Regions from separate parts of the Microbulbifer sp. 2205BS26-8 genome, predicted to be linked through region 3. Evidence: predicted binding sites of a transcription regulator. Region 3 holds the regulator's gene; each other region holds the start of a gene.

Region 1 (4,219 bases), on a different contig from region 3:
TACGGCCGCCTCAGGCAGTGCCTGCAAATGGTGGAGACCCTGCGCCGCGCGGTCAACGAAACCGGAGTATTTCGCGCCCTGACCCTCGACGACCTGATCGCCGAGCCCCTGGCCGGTGACAATATCCGCCTGGACCCTACCAAGGTGACCATCGATATTTCCCGCAGTGGCTATTCCGGCAATGAAATGCAGATCAAACTGTTTGACCAGTACGGCATCCAGGTGGAGAAGACCACCTACAATACCATCACGGTGCTGGTCACCCTGGGCAGCACTGAGAGCAAGCTGCTGCGCCTGATACACGCCTTCAAGCAGTTGGCTGGAAACACCCACCGGCGGCGTATCCATGTAGGCACACCGCGGCGCCTGCCGGAGTTTACCCGCTTCACCTGCCTGCCGGCGGATGCCTATTTCGCCGAGACCGAGGAATTGCCGCTGATGGACAATGGCACAGAGGTCACACAAAACCTGATTGGCCGCACCAGTGCCGATGAGATTGTGCCCTATCCGCCGGGCATTCCCGTGCTGGTGCCGGGCCAGGAGATCTCCGCGCAGATAGTGCAGTTCCTGCAGCAGTTGTTACAGGGGCAGAACACCACGGAGATCCACGGCCTGATTTTCCGCTCCGACGAACCCATGCTGCGGGTGGTCAGGGCAGTATCGGCTGGTGAGGATGCGAAAGACAAAAAATCCACTGCCGGCAAGGCGGGCAGGTAAGCACAGGATTAAATCCGGCAGGGAGGCCGGTATGTTTGAGCAACCCAGAACCGTGTTGTTGGCGGGTGCCGGCGGCGGTATTGCAAAGGCCATCGGTGCCGAACTGGCCCGGCGCTCTGCCGGTATTACCCTGCTGACAGTGAGCCGCGACAAAGGAGAGCGGGTGCCCGGCCACACCGGCAAACGCCATCACCTGTCTGCTTCTCTCGATCAGGCCGATGCCATCGCTAGCATTGAACATTTTTTATGTGAATGTTCCACCCCCCCCAACTGGGTGATCAACTGCTGCGGGCTGCTGCACGACAAAACCCACGGGCCGGAAAAATCCCTCGACCAGTGCGACGATAACTGGCTGATGCAGTCCATACGCATCAATCTGCTTACCCATCTGCACCTGGCCCAGGCCCTGAACCGGCAACTCCAGCGCAGGCAGCCACTGTTGTGGGCCTCCCTGTCTGCCAGGGTGGGCAGTATCGGCGACAACCGTTTGGGTGGTTGGTATAGCTACCGCATCAGTAAGGCAGGATTGAATATGCTGATCAGGAATCTGTCTATTGAGTGGGGGCGCCGGTTGGAAAACAGCTGTGTGGTGGCGATTCACCCGGGCACAACCGATACACCGCTCTCCAAACCTTTTCAGACTAATCTTGCCCCCGGCAAGCTCTATAGCGCAGCATTGAGTGCGCGGCGCATGGTGGATGTGCTGGAACAACTTGGCCCCGCGGATAGCGGACAATTGCTGTTTTGGGATGGCAGCCAACTACCCTGGTGAAGAGGAGCGTATTCCTGCCCCTGTCTCTAAAAATACCACGCAAGTAACCGTGCACATGTCTGCCCCGGTAGCCTGCCTATAGTCTTTCTGGGTATGACCGGATTTCTGTCTGCCTATTCTGAGGTGGGCATTTTTGTTTTCCGAAAGGGCATTTGGACAGTGCCTGGCGGCTGTCGTGGTCAGTGGGTATTGAATATACAATAAGTCGGGTTGTCGCTATGGTATCTGTACGGGGGAAGTATCCCGGGCGGTTATTCTTCGGCCCGCCGGTTTAAATGGTAAGAACAAGATGGTGGATCATGGGGATATCACCCGGCTGGCTCGACAGCTGGGTGTGGCGTTGGAAAAACGCCGCTGGCGGGTAACTACGGCGGAATCCTGCACGGGGGGGGCGGTTGCTGCGGCAATCACATCGGTGGCGGGAGCCTCCAACTGGTTCGACGGAGCGATTGTCAGTTACGCTAATCGTATCAAGCACAGTGTACTGGGCGTGGATGCCAGGGATCTGAAGTTATTTGGCGCTGTCAGTGAGCCGGTGGCTCGGCAGATGGCCTGTGGAGTGCTGGCGATGATGGATGCCAATCTGGCTGTTGCGGTCAGTGGTATCGCCGGCCCCGATGGTGGCACCGAAGAGAAACCCGTGGGCACGGTTTGGATTGCCTGGGCCCACGCAGAGGGACAGGAGCCGGTTCAGATCGATGCCAGCTGTTTCCACTTCCGGGGAGATCGCTCTGCCGTACAGGCGCAGACAGTGGTAGAGGCGATCAGGGGTATGCTGTCCGTACTGGATGAGCACCTGTACCCAGGATGTCTCTAAAGCCAATCCGAATAGCCGGCTGTAGGTGTCTGCGCCCTTGAAAAACCCCCTCCACAGAATAATCGCTGGACCAGGTCATTGGGCAAAGACTGGTTGCCTATACAGTAATCCTTCGTTAAGCTTGCCACCAATCAACACGGTTCGAAATACGGGAATGATCATGGATTCCAACAAAGACAAGGCTTTGAGGGCGGCGCTGTCGCAGATCGAACGCCAGTTTGGCAAGGGCACAGTGATGCGCATGGGGGACAAGGAGCGGGAGCGCATTCCGGCGATCTCCACCGGCTCCCTCGGCCTGGACGTAGCCCTGGGCATTGGCGGCCTGCCGCGCGGTCGTATTGTGGAAATCTATGGCCCGGAGTCCTCCGGTAAAACCACCCTGACGCTGCAGGTGATTGCCGAAGCCCAGCGCGGTGGGGGCACCTGTGCGTTTGTGGATGCGGAACACGCCCTTGATCCCATCTATGCTGAGAAACTCGGCGTCAATGTCGATGAGTTGATTGTGTCCCAGCCGGATACCGGTGAACAGGCTCTGGAAGTGGCGGATATGCTCGTGCGCTCCGGTGCTGTGGATGTATTGGTGGTGGACTCTGTGGCGGCCCTGACGCCACGCGCCGAGATCGAAGGCGAAATGGGGGATGCACACGTTGGCCTGCAGGCCCGCCTGATGTCCCAGGCCCTGCGCAAGCTCACCGCCAATATCAAGAACACCAACACCCTGTGTGTTTTTATTAACCAGATCCGCATGAAGATCGGCGTGATGTTCGGTTCCCCGGAAACCACCACCGGGGGCAACGCGCTCAAGTTCTACTCCTCTGTGCGGCTGGATATCCGCCGCATCGGCTCTGTAAAAGACGGCGATGAAGTGGTGGGTAACGAAACCCGTGTGAAGGTGGTGAAGAACAAGGTGGCGCCGCCGTTCAAGCAGACCGAGTTTCAGATTCTGTACGGCGAAGGCATTAACCTGATTGGCGAGATAGTCGATTACGGCGTTAAGCTGGGCCTGGTGGACAAGGCAGGTGCCTGGTACAGCTATAAGGGCGACAAAATTGGCCAGGGCAAGGCCAATGCCTCCCGATTCCTGCGCGAGAATCCGGACATCCGCCGTGAGATCGAAGAGCAGTTGCGCGCACAACTGCTGGGCGATCTGATCCCAGCCGGCGCTGAAGAGACTGCGGAACTTCCGCAGGAGTAAATGCCGTATTCCAAACAGGGGGTTTCCGCCAATTTTCCGCAAGCATTGCTCGATGCGGCGCTTGCCCTATTGGCCCGCCGCGAGTATTCCCGCCTGGAATTGCGGCGGAAGCTGACGGGTCGATTTCCCGATGCCGATTTCGATGCACTGTTCGAATACCTGCAAAGGCACAATTACCAGTCGGACCGGCGTTTCGCTCAGGTCTTTGTCCGGTCGTGGGTCCAGCGCGGCCAGGGGCCCCTGCGCATTAGCCGGGAACTGCAACAGCGTGGCATTGCGGGGGATCTGGCGTCCGGTGCCCTGGCGCAGGCCGAGGTGGACTGGTTTGCGTTCGCACAGGAACAGCTGCAGCGAAAATATTCCGTCCACATCGGTGCGATGCCGCCGGACCAGCGGGCGAAGGAGTATGCACGGCGCCAGCGTTATCTGGCCTATCGCGGTTTTCCGGCAGAGGTGATTCATTGGGTGCTGGGTGATCAATAACCACACAGTTTTCCTGTTGCCCGATATATAACCAGCGCGATCCTTTTCCCCCGGTCAATGTCCTTCGGTTTGCTGCAACAGTTGTGCTGCAAGATTTAACCAAATCTTCATTGAGTAGCTGTCGCCCCAGCGTCTTTGCAGGGATGGGGACACATTCAAGCCCGCTGTATTGCCAGCGACCCCTTGCACAGGGTTTGAGAGAGTGTATGGTTGGTTTGCCAAGTGGAATCACTTG
Region 2 (4,219 bases), on a different contig from region 3:
GAAAATCTGATCCGGCGTTTTGACTATATCGAGAAGCACCTGGATAAAGGCTATCTGATGGGAGGGGAGTTCACCGTGCCGGATGCCTATCTGTATGTCCTGTCCACCTGGTTGGAGTCTTTGCAATTTGATATGTCGCGCTGGCCGCGATTGCAATCATTCAAAAAGCGCATGGCGGAGCGGCCAGAGGTGCAACGGGCCCTTGAGGAGGAAAACGGCAAAAGTGCCTGACTGGCCACCTCAGCGCAGGGTGAGGCGATGGATCGGTTCAATGGGTTGGCGCGCTTTGGCGACAACAACAGCACTCAACAGTGCCACCAGTGCCGAGGCAAACATCGACGCGGCGATGGGGGTCAGTGTGCCGGTGTGCAGACTGCTCACCAGCCCGCCCAGCACACCACCGGTAATAAAGATCGCAGCGCCGTAGAGGGCATTGGCGCTGCCGCTTACCTTGGGAAAAAATTCCAGGTAACAGGCGGCGGCGTTTGGTGCGATGATGCCGATACAGCTGATAACCAGTACCAAAGGCACCATCCATAGGAGCAATTCCCGGATACCGGTCAGGGTGCACAGCAGCAGCAGGCCGCAGCCGAGAAGCTGAAGTGTAATACCCGCCAGAAAAATTGAGCGCGGCTGAAACAGGTTGAGCAGGCGGATGTTCACCTGCACCATCACAATCAACCCGAGGATACAGGCGCCGAAAAACAGCGGAAACTGGTTGGCGCCAATATTGAAATACTCCATAAAAACGAAAGGCGCCGTGGTGATGTAAATAAACATCGAGCCACTGACACAGGCCTGGGCGGCGAGAAACCCGAGGGCGCGGCGGTTGCGCAGTACCACAGCGTAACTGGCTATCAGGGAGCCCAGCGGCATCCGCTGGCGCCGGGCCCGGGTGAAGCGCGGCACGGTTTCCGGCAGCAGCCGGTGGACCAGCAGCAGCATGGCCATGGCGTACAGCAGCAGAAAAACAAAAATACTCTGCCAGCCGCCCACTTCCAGCAAAAGCGAGCCGATCAATGGCGCAATCAGGGGCGCCGTCAGCATCATGGTGCTGATGATTGAGATAATCTTGGCGGCCTCGCGGCCGCTGTGTAGATCGCGCACGATGGCGGCACAGATCACTGTGGCAAAACCACCGCCAATAGCCTGTAGAAAGCGCAGGCTAATCAGTTGGCCCACATGGTCCGCGAACAGCACCAGCAGCGATGTGACGATATAGATGATGAGGCCAATGGTACCCACCAGTCGCCGCCCCCAGCGGTCCGACAGTGGGCCGCCACACAGTTGCCCCAGGGCAAAGCCGAGCAAAAAACTGGAAACCGAGTACTGGACCTGCGCCACATCGGACTCCAGCGCCGCGGCCATGGCGGGAATTGCCGGCAGGTAGCTGTCGATGGAGAAGGGGGTCAGTGAAACGAGGGCTGCCAGCCACACCACCAGCCAGCGTGGGGCTTTTTGTTCAGCGGTTGATGCAGTGGTCATTGATTGTGCTCTGGTAAGGCTTGGTGCGGGCAATCCCGGGGGCAAGTTGCCCTGAACATGGCCTCCGGGCGCAAGCTATGTCAGGTGGTGTGTCTATTATCCCCGTGAAGGCGCAGCAATACACCCGGATTCAGTGTTTGTCTTCCCGCAGGGTGTAAAGGCCCTGCTTCAGTTTCAAAAGATGTTTTTGCAGCTGCGGTCCCTTGCGCTGTGCCACACCGATGGCGAGTACATCAATCACCACCAGATGGGCAATACGCGAGGACAGCGGCGTGTAGATCTCGATGTCCTCTTCCACATCCACTTCCAGCGGGATACTGGCCTCTTGTGCTACCGGTGAGCCGCTGGGAGCCAGGCCCACAACCAGGGCCCCCTGTTTCTTCGCCATATTCATTGAGCGCAACAGCGCCTTGGTGCGCCCGCTCTGGGAGATCGCCACCACCACGTCGCCGGGCTCCATGGACATGGCCGACATATTCTGGATATGGTGATCGGAGTGTGCAGCGGTGGCCAGTTGCAGGCGAAAGAATTTGTGCTGGGCATCGGCAGCGACGGCGCCGGAGGCCCCAAAGCCAAAAAATTCGACCCGCCGGGTAGCGGCCATGGCAGTTACCGCAGCTTCCAGAGCGCGGTTGTCTATTCTGTCCCGGACCATGAGCAGGGTATCCACGGTGGAGTCAAACACCTTGCGCTTGTATTCGGCAATGGTGTCCGTCTCGGTCACCGCAATCTGACCAAAGCTGGGACTGGAGGCCAGTTGCTGGGCCAGGTTCAGCTTGAACTCCTGAAAACCCGAGCAGCCCACCGCGCGGCAGAAGCGCACCACGGTGGGTTCACTGACCTGGGCCTCTGTGGCCAGGTCGACGATACGCATATGGATAATTTCGCCGGGATTGGCGAGAATATACTCCGCTACCTTGCGCTCGGATTTGCGCATGGAGGAGAGCTGTTCGCTGATTCTTTGCGTGACTTCCGCCGGTTTCACAGGACTTCCTTCGCAATGTCAGATGGCGCAGTGTAGCCCCTGCGCGCATCGCTGGCGAGCGGCTTTGTGTGGTTAATTTTGGCTAAATCCTGTGTATATACACAGGTCTTGCACACAAGCTCTGGTACAATGCTCGCCTATGGACGTATCTCAGATTCTAGACCCCCTCAACGACGCACAGCGCGAGGCGGTATCCGCGGCACCCGGCAATCAATTGGTGCTGGCCGGGGCCGGTTCGGGCAAAACCCGCGTATTGGTTCACCGCATCGCCTGGCTGATGCGGGTGGAGGGGGCCTCGCCCTACGCCATTATGGCGGTGACCTTCACCAATAAAGCGGCGCTGGAGATGCGTGCCCGTATCGAAGCACTGCTGGGGGTGAATACCTTCGGCATGTGGGTGGGCACTTTCCACGGCCTCGCCCACCGCCTCCTCAAGGCCCACTGGCAGGAGGCCAAACTGCCGCAAAACTTCCAGATACTCGATGCCGACGACCAGCTGCGCCTGCTCAAGCGGGTGCAGGCGGATCTGGGTCTGGACGAGAAAAAATGGCCGGTGCGCGAAACCCAGTGGTGGATCGGTGCGCAAAAGGACGAGGGGTTGCGCCCTCAGTATATCGATGCCGGTGCCGACCCCTGGCTGCAGACCATGGTGCGCATTTACGCTGCCTACAAGGTGGCCTGCCAGCGTGGTGGGTTGGTGGATTTCGGCGAATTGTTGCTGCGCGCCCACGAATTGTGGCTGAACAATGACAATATCCTCGCCCACTATCGCCAGCGCTTCCCCTTTATCCTGGTGGACGAGTTTCAGGATACCAACGCGATTCAATATGCCTGGCTGCGCCTGCTGGCCGGTGAAGAGAGCTATATCACTGCGGTTGGCGACGACGACCAGTCTATCTACGGTTGGCGCGGCGCCAGGATCGAGAATATCCAGCACTTTTCCACAGACCTGCGCGGTGTGCAGACAGTGCGCCTGGAACAGAATTACCGCTCCACCGCCCGTATCCTCGACGCCGCCAACGCAGTGATCGCCCACAACCGCGGTCGCCTTGGCAAGGCGCTGTGGACCAATGGCGAAGAGGGGGAACCCATCTCCGTCTACGCCGCCTACAACGAACAGGATGAGGCGCGTTTTATTGTCGATCGTATAAAAGACTGGGTGCGCGACGGCAACCGGCGGGACAGTATCGCCGTGTTGTATCGCTCCAACGCCCAGTCGCGAGTACTGGAAGAGGGGCTCCTGCGCGAGCAGGTCCCCTATCGCATTTACGGTGGCCAGCGCTTCTACGAACGCCTGGAAATCAAGAATGCGCTGTCCTACCTGCGCCTGATCGCCAACCGCAACGACGACACCGCCTTCGAGCGGGTGGTGAACACGCCCGCACGCGGAATAGGCGCGCGCACCGTGGAGATGGTGCGCACCTTCGCCCGCGAGCAGGGCTGCTCCCTGTGGCAGGCGGCCAAGATGATGTTGCAGCAGCGGGTGCTCGCCGCCCGTGCTGGCAATGCCCTGCAGGGATTTCAGGATTTAATTAACCGGCTGGCCGCCAATGCCGAAGACAAAAAGCTGGATGCAATTGCCGGAGATGTGATTGAAACCAGCGGCCTGCTGGAATTCCACGGCAAAGAAAAAGGCGAGAAAGGCCAGACCCGGGTGGAGAACCTGCAGGAGCTGGTCAGCGCCTGTCGCGCTTTTGTCGGCGAGGATCTGCCGCAGGATGGAGATCAGGAGGGAACGTTTTCACTGCT
Region 3 (4,219 bases):
CCAGGGTCTCTGGCAAACTGCTCTGCGCACCAAAATCCTCTCTCAGGATAGCCTCTATGGCATCGAAACTCGACAGCGTAAAGATGGTTGCACCCAGCATGAAGTACAGGCGCCAGTAGAAGGTGACAGGGTCTATCCCGGGGAGGGCCTCTGCCAGCAGACCGGCAAAACGGCGGTAGCTATCGCCATACCGGGACACGATAAAACGGCGCAAATGCCCCTGGAACTGCGTATAGGCCAACCCTAAAAGGCGCATGAAACGCTGGGGATCGCGACCATGTTCGCCGAGGCTGCCGAGCCCCACCCGGTAGAGACTCCCCAGCAGGTCTTCCACACGCAGGTGTCGACCAGATGCAGCACACCCGTCCAGTTCTGACTCCAGCGCGCAGGTGAACGGGGTTAAAAAACGTTCAAACACCGCCTGAATCAATGCCTTCTTTGAACCAAAATGATAATTGACGGCGGCCAGGTTGACCCCGGCCGTGCTGGTGATTGTCCTTAAGGATGTCTCGGTAAAGCCGCGCTCCGAAAACAGGATCTCTGCGGCGTCCAGTATGCGGATAACGGTGTCCGTATGGCTCATAAGCAGTCAACCAGGATTTAAAACAGGTGTTTGATTCTGGCCAGACTAGCACACTCCACCGCCGGTCTGTCGACACCCTATTCTACTCCCATATCCCGATCAATCATTGAGGCTGTGATCAGGAGGGGGTAGCGGTTGGGAGCACGTTGTCGATAAAGACCGCTCCTTTGGAAGAAGTATGGTTTGCTCAGTTATCGCTAACCCGGTCGTGGCATACATTGCCGGGTCATTGCAATACAAGCGGCGCAGCCAGCAGCTCCGGGCCGGCGCGAGTCACAAAAGCAGCCAGTTCAATTGCGCTGTTTTTTAAATGCGACGCTTTGTTTGCCGGTTAAAATACGAGATGGAGGCAGGCGCGACACACGGGAAAAATTCTGCTTACTCCTGGGGCCGCATAAATTGCAGTATCAGGTCTGCCGCCTCCTCTACCGTTTCCACGATGTGGAATAAATCCAGATCGCCTGCATCAATGCAATCTCGCTCCAAGACCGTATCCACCAGCCAGTTGTAGAGACCACGCCAGTAGTTTCTATCCACTAATACAATGGGAAACCGTCGCACTTTTTGTGTCTGAACCAAAGTTAATGCCTCAAACAATTCATCCAAAGTACCGTAGCCCCCCGGCAGACCCACAAAGCCCACAGCGTGTTTGACAAACATAAATTTACGCACAAAGAAATAACGGAAATTTAAACTGATATCCTGATACGGGTTGGCTGTCTGCTCAAAAGGAAGCTCAATGTTCAACCCAATTGAAGTGCCCGGCAGGGCAAAAGCTCCGCGATTACACGCCTCCATCAAACCCGGTCCCCCACCGGTGATTACCGAAATACCCTCTGCGGCCAATAACTCACCGAGCTTCACACCTTGCCGGTACTCGGGACTACTCTCGGTAAAGCGCGCGCCCCCAAAAACCGTAACCGCGCCACTAAGTGCGATCAGACGTTCAATGCCATCTACCAACTCCGACTGTATGCGCAGCACCCGCCATGCCTCAGCCATTTTTGCATCCAGCATCGTTCCCTCTCTGTCAGGCCTTTCAACAAGCGTGTTTCATTCCCAGTTTTCATAACCAATGTAGCAGCATATACAGCGGGGGTGCATTGGGATTGCATATACATCAATTCTGTATATAATCCCAGCAACTGTATAAAAATACAGAATATTAGGTAATCCCATGACCAATCTCACTGCCCGACAAACCCAAGTACTAGAGCTGATCAAAACCTATTTGGAAGAAACAGGTTATCCGCCAACCCGGGCGGAAATTGCCCAGGAGCTGGGCTTCCGGTCACCCAATGCCGCAGAAGAGCACCTGAAGGCCCTGGCGCGCAAAGGAGCCATTGAGATGGTCGCCGGCGCTTCCCGCGGCATTCGGATTCCCGACCACCAATCCGGCCTTCCCATCATTGGTCGCGTTGCCGCAGGTCACCCCGTTCTCGCGGCAGAACACATCGAGGACTATTGCGACCTTCCTGCCAACTTCTTTCGCCCGCCGGCAGACTACCTGCTCCGGGTACACGGGATGAGTATGCGCGATGCGGGCATACTCGACGGGGATCTGCTCGCGGTACAGAAAACCGAGCAGGTCAGGAATGGGCAGATTGTTGTGGCACGTATTGACGAGGAGGTCACCGTGAAACGTTTCCGCCGCAAAGGCAACCAGGCGGCGGTGCAGTTACTGCCTGAAAATGATGATTTCGACATCATTCAGGTGGATATGCGGGACAACCACTTTGTGATTGAAGGGCTGGCGGTGGGCGTCATTCGCCAAACCCCTTGATTTGATCACGCCTTAATACGAAAAACAGCGGCCGTTGGCCGCTGTTGAAACCTCTCCGGGATAACCCCTCGATCAATGGATCGTATGGTTAGCCAGCAGTGATTCCTCGTCTTCCTCAAAGTAACCCGGCTCCAGCTCATCCAGATTGTGTACAGCCTCAATGCCCGCTTCCAGCATAGCCCGGGCAATAGCCACCTTGTGTTTTCTCATAAACTGGAGACTCTCGGCTGAGAAATGAATACTCACCAGAGGGTCCTCCTTGTGGCCGCTGCGACGCAAAGCCACATCGCCATTGGCCAGTTCGATAATCTCATAAGTTTCGGAGGACATTTGCTTTTCCTTCACCACAAATCAATTTGCGCCCAGTGTAACACAGGCTATTTATAAGTTTCAGTGGGCGCAGGCAAGCGAAGCAAATGGTACACAGGTACACTTAACACTCCTCCAAACTGGCACGCTGCCTGCGCACCAATTCTCTCAGAGCACCATGCCACTTCAGCAGAATTTCAGCAGAAAGCGCACCGGATGTGGGGGCGGCCATACTGCGCAGTGGGATCAGGTTTGCCTCTTTCCGCGCGGATTCCATTGTGGGTGTGGGAGCAAGCTGCTGCAGCTTTCTCCAGCCTTGAAGCAGCTTGCTTAACCAGCTATCTGGATCAGCATAGAGCAAGGATAATTCCCTGGCCTCACTACTGACCACTCCCCGGCTCTTGAGACTATCCAGGATTACTTGCAATGACTCGGGCTCGAAACCCAATTGCAATTCATTTGCCAGCTCAGCGAGGTAAGCCTTGTAGGCTTTCCACAACTGAAACAGGGCTGCCTCTTGCAGGGCCCTGTTTTGCAAGGCAGATTCACCAGACAACTGTAACAACAGCTGGCATTTGCGCAGCGCAGAGACAACCAGACCCGTATAGAGATTCGTCATTGACTGCCTTGAGCGGCTTTCTTGCGCGGGGGTTTACGTTTGGCAGCGGTGCTTTTATCACCGGGCTCGACCTGCCAAGTGCCCTCGCGATAGAAAGCACGCCATCCTGTCGCTTTGCCCCCCTCCTCAGACTGCACATATTGCTGCTGCATCTTGCGACTGAAACGCACCACCGTGTCCCGCCCCTCGTTGTCTTTGAGCGGGGCAGAGAAAAGGAAGCTGTACTTGGGGTCGATTTCGCTCTGGTGAGGCAGCAACTCTTTGACCAGGGGGGCGCGTGTTTCGCGTTTTTTAGGGAACTGACTGGCGGCCAGGAAAAGCCCGGTGGCACCGTCGCGCAGAATATAGTGGTCATCCACTTTCAAGCACGCCAGCTCCGGCATGGGCACCGGGTCCATTTTCGGCGGCGCCGGCTGGCCATTTTTCAATAACTTACGGGTGTTTTTACAAGCTTCATTGGTACAGCCAAAGTACTTACCAAAACGACCAGACTTCAGTTGCATGTCACTGCCGCACTTGTCACACTCGATCACCGGGCCATCGTACCCTTTGATCTTAAAGGTGCCCTGCTCAATTGCATAACCGCTGCAATCTGGATTGTTGCCACAGATGTGGAGCTTGCGGTGCTCATCCAGCAGGTAGCTGTCCATGGCCGTGCCACATTTGGCGCAACGGCGCTTCTCGCGCAAAAGGCGGGATTCCGCTTCCTCATCTGTGTCCGCATCCACCGCCTCATCGCCAGATACCAGGTTCATGGTATTGACGCAGCGCTCCTTGGGGGGCAGAGCATAACCGGAACAGCCCAGGAATACCCCGGTGGAACCCGTGCGAATTTGCATATGGCGTCCGCACCTGCTACAGGTAATATCCGTGTCAGTCGGGGTATTGCGACGCATGCCCTTATCGGTAGACTGCGCCTTTTCCA

Evidence for each region. The regulator LexA, encoded in region 3, represses DNA repair genes until DNA is damaged. The targets are predictions, from matches to a motif close to ACTGTNTNTANANACAGT.
Region 1: recA (recombinase RecA) is a predicted target of LexA. The motif match lies at 2,395-2,412, and genes of this name have one in related genera.
Region 2: uvrD (DNA helicase II) is a predicted target of LexA. The motif match lies at 2,559-2,576, and genes of this name have one in related genera.

Annotation. Positions count from the first base shown of each region.
Region 1 is NZ_JAVAMR010000027.1:26,867-31,085, reverse strand. It holds gene Q5Y71_RS10590 (aminotransferase class I/II-fold pyridoxal phosphate-dependent enzyme) at 1-717, shown strand, start outside; gene Q5Y71_RS10585 (SDR family NAD(P)-dependent oxidoreductase) at 749-1,489, shown strand; gene Q5Y71_RS10580 (CinA family protein) at 1,779-2,306, shown strand; gene recA (recombinase RecA) at 2,467-3,501, shown strand; gene Q5Y71_RS10570 (regulatory protein RecX) at 3,502-3,984, shown strand.
Region 2 is NZ_JAVAMR010000016.1:10,676-14,894, reverse strand. It holds gene gstA (glutathione transferase GstA) at 1-231, shown strand, start outside; gene Q5Y71_RS07645 (multidrug effflux MFS transporter) at 241-1,485, opposite strand; gene hexR (transcriptional regulator HexR) at 1,616-2,470, opposite strand; gene uvrD (DNA helicase II) at 2,610-4,219, shown strand, end outside.
Region 3 is NZ_JAVAMR010000005.1:36,042-40,260, reverse strand. It holds gene Q5Y71_RS02810 (TetR/AcrR family transcriptional regulator) at 1-583, opposite strand, end outside; gene Q5Y71_RS02805 (TIGR00730 family Rossman fold protein) at 962-1,600, opposite strand; gene lexA (transcriptional repressor LexA) at 1,761-2,366, shown strand; gene Q5Y71_RS02795 (hypothetical protein) at 2,439-2,696, opposite strand; gene Q5Y71_RS02790 (DUF6586 family protein) at 2,800-3,294, opposite strand; gene topA (type I DNA topoisomerase) at 3,291-4,219, opposite strand, start outside.